DNA from 2 places in the Methylophaga frappieri genome. Region 1 is predicted to be linked to the other one. Evidence: predicted binding sites of a transcription regulator. Region 1 holds the regulator's gene; the other holds the start of a gene.
What was found. Region 1 encodes PhoB, which activates phosphate uptake and scavenging genes when phosphate is short. Its sites were predicted from a motif close to GNNTGTCATAAAACTGTCANAT; they were not measured.

Region 1 (4,424 bases):
GTTTGAATTCTTCTGCCCATAAGGTCATCAGATTAGCCAGTGTATCGGAGCCCACACTGGACAAACTGCCAGAAACGCCACTGGTTTTTTCGTAGGTCGGCAAATTGGGATCAACATCTGCAAAGGTGGTCGCAGAAAAAGCCATTGCCAGCGCCGCGCCGAGCCGAGCGATTTTTTTGGTGAACATACTGGGTTGAACTCCCTAGGTTAAATGAAAACGTTTCAACGCTGTCTACGCTGAACTCCTGAGGCAGTATCACGACAAACTGTGACAAGGGTATGAAATCTATATTTCAATTTTATGACATGCACCGGTAACCGGCCTAACGCCGCTACACATCGATTTTGTCCATCAAACTATTATTAGTGAACACACAGCGAAAACGGGTTCCCACCCCCAATTCACTATCAATGACCAATTCGGCTTGATGTCGTTGTAAAACGTGTTTGACGATAGCCAGCCCCAATCCAGTCCCCCCCGTTTCCCGGGCACGACCACTATCAACTCGATAAAAACGTTCTGTGAGTCTTTCTAAATGATGTTGGGCAATGCCCTCACCTGCATCCTGTACTTCAATAATGCCGCCAGCATTCTCAACTGACCAACGCACTGTGATAGCAGTCTCTGCCGGGGTGTACTTGACCGCGTTATATACCAGGTTGGACACCGCACTTCGGAGTTCATCGGTATCGGCTAGCAACCACTTTTTAGAGTCACAGTGCAGCGTAATCTGATGGTTTCGAAAATGTTCTAGTCGCTGGGCATCAGCAACAATACTGCTTAATAATTTGGCCACATCGGTTGGGCGCTGCTGTAACGGTTTTTCACCGGTTTCCAGTTGAGACAGTGCCAGCAAATCCTTAATCATGTAATGCATTCGCTGGGTCTGTCCCTGCATCACCGGCAATGCTTGTCGCCACATTTCTGGCTCACTTTCTACTGTAAAGCTCTCCAGATAACCTCGCAACACCGTCAATGGCGTGCGTAACTCGTGTGAAACATTGGCGACAAAGTCACGCCGCATACGTTGCAACTTAATCGTTTGCGTAATATCTCGCGCGATCAGTAAGCGATCTTTGTTCGAATAATTGACCAGCTTCAGCTCTAATTGCATGACCGGATTTTCCGGTGAGACGACATTGGCAAGGCCATTTTGATTTTGCGGATCATCCAGCAATTGCTGGAAAGCCGGATCTCGAATCAGGTTATTTACCCGCACTCCCGCATCACGCGGCCAGTGAATACCCAATAGCAGGCGAGCGGATTGATTGGCCCAATCCACTTGGCCAAACTCGCCTAGCACAACAATAGCATCGGGTAAGGCAGCAGACGCATTTTGAAACCGTTTCAAATAAGCTGCGAGCTTTTTTTTGCGGCTGCTACTTTGGCCACGCATTCGCTCAATACTGCGACAGACTTCGTCAATCACTCCTTCACTCGACGGTGGCAGGTTTTTCTTTGGCTTTTGTAACCACTTCAGGAGTTTATGCCATTTGGCTTGCAGCCAGAGCAAATAAACCAGGGTGGCCAGAAATAAAAAGGTCATCATGTGACCCAAAATCAGCCCCAAAAAACCCGCTAGACTGATCAGCGTGATCAGGCGCCAGTAATCCCATGACATCCTAACGTGGCTCGCTTAATCGGCAGAAAAACGGTAGCCCACACCACGCACGGTTTGTATCAGCGCATCATGTTCCGTGGGTTCGAGCGCCTTGCGTAACCGGCGAATATGAACATCAACCGTGCGCTCTTCAATATAAACCGTATCGCCCCAGACAAAATCCAGTAATTGAGAACGATTATATGCCCGGTCAGGATTTTTCATGAAAAAGTGCAATAGCCGAAACTCGGTTGGCCCCAAGTCGACTCGCGAGCTATTCACCGTGACGCGGTGGCTTTTTGTATCCAGCACCAGGGTGCCTGATTGTAATTTCTGTCCATCATCATCTGGGGTACGACAGCGGCGCAACACAGCTTTAATCCGAGCGACCAGCTCTGGTGGCGAAAATGGCTTATTAATATAGTCATCAGCCCCAACACTCAGGCCTTTGACCATATCTTCGCTTTCACCTTTAGCGGTCAGCATAATGACAGGGATCGATGACCAGAATTCATTCGCCCGCAGCCGACGGATAAACTCAATACCATCAATACCTGGCAGCATCCAGTCCAACAGAATCATGTCGGGTTGCTGATTTTTCAGCCATTCCAGGCCCTGCTCAGCATCTCGCGTGGGTTCGCAATTAAAACCTGCCTGCTTGAGGCTAAAACTGAGCATATCTCGGATCGCTGCATCATCCTCAACCAGCAAGACGGTCGTTGCCATATATAGTCCATCCTAATATTAGGGTTTGGGCAAAGCTTACCGAGCAAATATGACAATTTGATAACAAGACGGCAAACCACCCAGTCTTTATGTGTACTCTGTCATAAAATCGTCATTTTTAAACGGGTTAAGCGTTATCTTGTTTCGTCAGATAATGACATGGGATGACGATGCGACTTAAACCATAATGCCGCGAATCATGTAAAACACCATCGCCGCAATAACGGCTGCAGATGGCACGGTAATCACCCATGCCGTGACGATTTTTTTCACCATATCACGTTTAACAAACAACGTTTTCTGTTCTTTCTTCAACACCTTTTTGGCTTTTTTGATGGCCTCTTCCTCTTCATCAATCAGCCGGTATAGTTCTGTAATACGCTGATATTCATCGACACTCTTGCCGCTTTTGCTTTGCAGACTTTTCAGCTCCTTACGTAATGCATTGAGTTGCTTTTTTTCATCTTTCAGATCGGTTTTTTCCTGACGAATCGTATTTTCCAGCTTATTGGAATCATCTAGCCACTCGCGGAGAAACCCCACGCCAAATACGCCACCAATGGCGACGTGTGTGGTAGAGATTGGCAAACCCAACTGACTGGCAATAATCACTGTCATCGCGGCAGCCATGGCAATGGCATACGCACGCATTTGATCCAGCTCGGTGATCTCCCCTCCCACGGTCCGAATCAGACGTGGCCCATAAAGACCTAATCCCAAGGCAATACCCAGTGCCCCCACGGCCATAACCCAAAAGGGGATACCAGTCTCGGCCGAAATGCCACCGGTCATAATGGCATCATTAATCGCAGCCAGTGGCCCGATTGCATTCGCCACATCGTTGGCGCCATGAGCAAAACTCAGTAAGGCAGCGGCGAAAATCAAGGGAATGGTAAATAACGTATTAACACTGTGTCGATCATTATTCATCTGCGGCAATTTATGGCGAATGTTACGTTTCACCAAGGCAAAAACCAGTACCGCCGCAACCAATCCCGCCAGCGCGGCGCCAACAAACCCCGGTTTACTGCTCGCCTCAATACTGACCAGCGGCAACCAGTTCAATGCCCCAACAAAACTCCCCCAGACTTTCGATAAGCCTTTTAAAATCAAATAAGTCACGAAAGCCCAGGCCATCACGGCAACATAAACCGGGACCCATTTATGGGACGCACCGATTTTATCGTCACGAAAAATGATGGTTTTTTTTATCGCCAGCAAAAAGCCCGCCGCTATCAATCCGCCCATCAGTGGCGAGACAATCCATGAGCTGACAATCGCGATCATGGTTCCCCAGTCAACGATAGTAAAGCCGGCAGCCGCAATCCCCGCCCCCATGACACCGCCAACAATTGAGTGGGTGGTAGAAACAGGTGCACCAGCAAAAGTGGCCAAATTTAACCACAATGCGGCAGCCAATAAAGCCGCCATCATAGCCCAGACAAACTCATCGGTATTTTGACCAAAGCCTTCGATATCAATAATGCCGTTTTTAATGGTTGAGACCACTTCACCACCGGCGATAAATGCCCCTGACGCCTCAAAAACCATCGCTATCAGAATGGCCCCCCCCATCGTTAACGCACGGGAACCGACCGCTGGCCCCACATTGTTGGCCACATCATTGGCCCCAATATTCATTGCCATATAGGCACCAAACACCGCAGCAATGGCAAGAAACAGATTATTAGGAACACCACCACTGGTCGCAAAGCTGAACGCCAGTACTGCTGCCAAAAAGAATAAGGCCGCGCCAATTCTGGTTATTTCCGCATGACTTTTTTTGTAGGCCTGTTTTTCGATCTTGTGAATGGTTTTAATTTCCACACGTCACCCGTTTGCCGTAAAAATTCCGCCAATTATTACAGTTTAAAGACAACATGGCACCCCACTCCGATCTTCATGCAACCCTGCCCTGTTACAATTGTCTGTGATTACGGGACTTAGCTGGCTTACAAAAAAATGAGACGTTTTTTCTGGATTTTTTTATTGCTATCGCTGACTGCGCCGACGCAGGCGCGTGAAAGCATTCTAGAACAATTGGGATTTGGCGATCGCAATGCGCCGCCAACCGTTGATGAAGCTTTTCGCTTCAGT
Region 2 (4,424 bases), 410 kb from region 1:
GCAGAATTTGTCATTCGATACAAAGATGACCGTCGTCCACTAGGGGCGATTGCGTTGACAACGGATACCTCAATTTTGACGGCGCATAGTAATGACTATGCGTTTGATACTGTCTTTGATCGCCAGATAACCGCCTTGGCCAAACCCGGCGACTTGGCGTTTGGTTTTTCCACATCGGGTAACAGTCAGAATGTGATTAATGGCGTCCGCGCCGCACAGTCTGTCGGCATTTATACAGTCGCTTTTACAGGCCAGAATGGCGGTGCTCTCCATACTTTGGCTGATGAGTGTATCCGTGTTGCCAGTACCGAAACCGCTCGCATCCAGGAAGGCCATTTAATTATCGGGCATTGGTTATGTGAAGCGGTAGATAGTCAACTCCATTCATGACGTCAACGGCCATCGATACGGATATTGTCATTATTGGCGCCGGTATTGCCGGACTATGGCTGCATCACCGTCTGAACCAGCTTGGCTATCATGCGTTATTACTGGAAGCGCATCAAATTGGCCATGCGCAAACACTTGCTGCACAAGGCATCATCCACGGCGGTAGCAAATATGCGTTAAATGGCGTTTTATCCAATGCGGCGCAAGCGATCAGTGCCATGCCGGCAAGATGGCAAGCCTGTTTTCATGGTTCGGGTGAGATTAATTTATCTCAGGCGAAGATTTTAGCCGATCATCAATTATTGTGGTCGACACAACGTTTATCCTCAAAACTGGTGTCATTTTTTGCCAGTAAAGCGTTGCAAAGCCGTATGCAAGCAATCCCTAAATCAGCACGAAATGGCATCTTTGCCGATCCCGGATTTAAAGGTGCCTTGTATGCGCTTGATGAACCTGTGGTGGATGTGCCCAGTTTATTAGGTTGTTTCCAGCAAAACTATGGACACCGGATATTGCATACCGGGGCGGCAACCCTGAAATTTATTCGGGAAGGACAAGGCATTCACCGTCTGGCGATTGGCGATACGCTCCAAATTAAGGCGCAGCACTTTATCGTCACTGCCGGCGAAGGCACCGGTGAGTTGTTATCACATCACCATATCCAGCGGCCTGAAATGCAGCTGAGACCTTTACAAATGCTGCTCTGCAAATCGGCCGATCCGTCATCGCCTTTGCCCGCCATTTATGCGCATAGCCTTGGCTCCGGGAGCAAACCAATAGCGACGATCACCAGCCACTCGGATCAACACGGTAATATGGTCTGGTATCTGGGCGGTAATATTGCCGAGCAGGGTGTGGGTAAATCGCCGGACAAATTAATCCGTGAGGCGCAGGCATTGCTTAAACAAATTATGCCCTGGGTATCGTTACCCGATCTCGACTGGGCAACGGTGAATATCAATCGCGCCGAACCCAAACAAAAAGGCTTCAGCCGACCGGACAGCGCCTTTGTAGAAAGCCATGACAACCTGCACATTGCCTGGCCAACCAAATTAGCACTCGCCCCGGATCTAAGTGATCAACTCATCTCAACGCTACAAAATGCGTCAACAAATCAGCACTCTTATCCCGAAGTGACGGTATTACCCCAAGCAACGGTTGCGACGCCATTATGGGATAGGGCGTTTTCATGAGCGCTTTAAAACAAACCCGTATTGCCGATTCCGATGTGGTGGTATCGGCACTGGGTCTTGGCACGGTGAAACTGGGCCGAAATACCGGCGTAAAATATCCGGACAACTTTACTATCCCCGATGATGAGGCGGCACTCAAGTTGCTTGATACCGCGTGGCATCTGGGGGTTAACTTGATTGACACCGCGCCAGCTTATGGTAACAGTGAAACTCGCCTCGGCCATTTACTTCCTCAATTAGCGCATCCCTTTGTCATTTGTACTAAAGCCGGCGAGCATTTTGATCCCGAAACCAGTCAGTCTCACTTTGACTTTTCGAAAAGCGGATTACAGCGCAGCGTTGAAACCAGCCTCAAGCGACTCAATCAGGACACTTTGGATATTGTCTTGATTCATTCAGATGGCCAGGATCTGCCGATTATTCACCATCACCATGCGTTGGATACCTTGAATGAGATGAAAGCGCAGGGACTGATAAAAGCGGTGGGTATGTCAACAAAAACCGTTGCCGGTGGCTTACAGGCATTGCACCAGTCCGATATTGTGATGGTGACGCATAATCTGGCCTATCAGGATGAACAAGCTGTATTGGATACTGCGGCCGAGCAAAACAAGGCGATTTTCATAAAAAAAGCCTTTGCCAGTGGTCACTTGCCGAATCAAGACGATGCCATTCAAGCAAGCTTTAAACTGAACTTTGCCAATCCCGCTGTCGCAAGCATCATTATCGGTACGATTAATCTCGCCCATTTAACCGATAATATCGTTAAAGCAAACGACCTGTTGGCAAGGTATTGATTACTTCTTGGCGTAATAACAATTTGATTTATTTCACACTGTCATAATTCTTTAACAGTTTCCTCCTACCCTGCTCACTGATTACTTTGCCTGCGTCATTGAACGCAAACATCAATCAGGAGTCGTTATGAAGTTATTCACAAACAAGGCTAAATCACTGTTGCTTGCGGGCACATTGATGGGTGCCATGACCTCACTGACAGCCCAGGCTGACATGAAATTAATTGGTTCTGGTGCCAGTTTCCCTGCCCCGATTTACAGCAAATGGTTTAAAGACTTCAGCAAAGAACATGACGGTGTTCGCGTTGACTATCAATCAAAAGGTAGCGGTGGTGGTATCAGCGACTTCATCAACGAAACCGTTGACTTTGCGGCCAGCGATGCCGCGATGAAAGATGAGGAAATCGCTAAGGTTAATAAAGGAACAATTTTGCTGCCGATGACGGCTGGCGAAGTCGTACTCACCTTTAATCTCGACGGTGTGACCAGTTTGAACCTGCCACGCGATGTGTACCCTGAAATCTTCATGGGTAAAATCACGCAATGGAATGACCCAAAAATTCAAGCGGCTAACCCGAACGTAACGCTTCCTGAAAAGCGCATCACTGTCGTCGTTCGTGCTGATTCCAGTGGTACCAGCTACGTCTTTACCAATCACTTATCGGCCATCAGTGATGCATTTAAAGAAACCGTTGGTACCGCCAAATCACCAAATTGGCCTAACGCTGGTACCTTTGTTAAAGCCCCTAAAAATGACGGTATTGCTGCCACGGTTAAACAAACGCCGGGCGCCATCGGCTATGTGGAATACGGTTTTGCCAAGCTGACTAAACTGCCAACAGCCAAACTGGAAAACCAAAAAGGCAACTTTATTGAAGCCGGTTCAGAAAGTGGTGCTCAAGCCTTAGCCAGCACGCCTTTCCCGACCACTAACCTGCCAAACAGCGATGTGCCGGATCTGCGTGGCTGGGTAACGGATCCTTCTAGTGAAGAAGCCTATCCTATCGCCTCATTTACTTGGTTATTAGTTTATAAAGACATGGACGATGAAAAAGCCAAAGTCATGCGTGATCTTATCGAATACATGGTGACGACTGGCCAGAAATCCGCTGATTCTCTGGGTTATATCCCGTTACCAGAAAACGTCATCGAAAAAGTCCGTAATGCGGCAAAAATGATTCAGTAACAGGACGTTGAACAAACAAAAGCAACTATCCCCGCTGCAAGTATCTCACACGATACTTGCAGCGTTGCGTTTGGGGCAGCGGCGATACTTGTTCGGGTTGCTCCCCTATTTTGGAAAACAGCATGGCTTATGATCCTTTCAAATCTGATAGCAGTGATATGACGTTGTCAGCACCGCCATCAGCAAGCGACTATCTGCAAGACAGTATTTTTCGATTTTTTGCTCTGTTCTGTGCGCTGTCTATTATTCTATTGGTGGCCTACATTATTATCGAGTTAGGGTCACAAGCCTGGCCAGCGGTACAGCAACATGGTATCGGGTTTATCACTGGCACCACCTGGGATGTTAATCAAAGTGAGTTTGGCGTTCTGCCCGAAATCTGGGGCACGCTATACAGCTCGTTACTCGCCTTACTGATTGGCGGAATATTAGGTGTGGCAATTGCTATCTTCCTGACTCAGGATTTTATGCCGGCTAAACTCTCGGTCAGCTTTCGCACAATTATCGAATTATTGGCTGCCATTCCTTCCGTGGTTTACGGCTTATGGGGTATTTATGTGCTTATCCCACTTCTACGCCCGGGCGCAAACTGGTTACATGAACACCTGGGCTGGTTTCCCTTTTTTGGAACCGAGTTAAGCGGTCCGGGTCTAGCGCCAGCCGCACTGGTCTTGGCCATTATGATTTTGCCCACCGTTGCCGCTATTTCAGCCGATGCGTTTCGACGTATTCCCTACAAAATTAAAGAGGCGGCCTTTGGAATGGGCGCCACCAAATGGGAAGTGATCTTGAAAGTCATGCTGCCAACCGCTTCCTCGGGCATCTTGGCTGGGTTGGTACTGGGATTTGGTCGCGCAC

Region 2: the regulator PhoB is predicted to act here: its motif matches at 2,417-2,438, upstream of pstS (phosphate ABC transporter substrate-binding protein PstS).

Annotation. Positions count from the first base shown of each region.
Region 1 is NC_017856.1:1,824,999-1,829,422, forward strand. It holds gene Q7C_RS08745 (PstS family phosphate ABC transporter substrate-binding protein) at 1-187, opposite strand, end outside; gene phoR (phosphate regulon sensor histidine kinase PhoR) at 333-1,622, opposite strand; gene phoB (phosphate regulon transcriptional regulator PhoB) at 1,638-2,327, opposite strand; gene Q7C_RS08760 (inorganic phosphate transporter) at 2,505-4,154, opposite strand; gene dsbD (protein-disulfide reductase DsbD) at 4,290-4,424, shown strand, end outside.
Region 2 is NC_017856.1:2,233,797-2,238,220, reverse strand. It holds gene Q7C_RS10765 (D-sedoheptulose-7-phosphate isomerase) at 1-390, shown strand, start outside; gene Q7C_RS10760 (FAD-dependent oxidoreductase) at 387-1,583, shown strand; gene Q7C_RS10755 (aldo/keto reductase) at 1,580-2,380, shown strand; gene pstS (phosphate ABC transporter substrate-binding protein PstS) at 2,508-3,566, shown strand; gene pstC (phosphate ABC transporter permease subunit PstC) at 3,689-4,424, shown strand, end outside.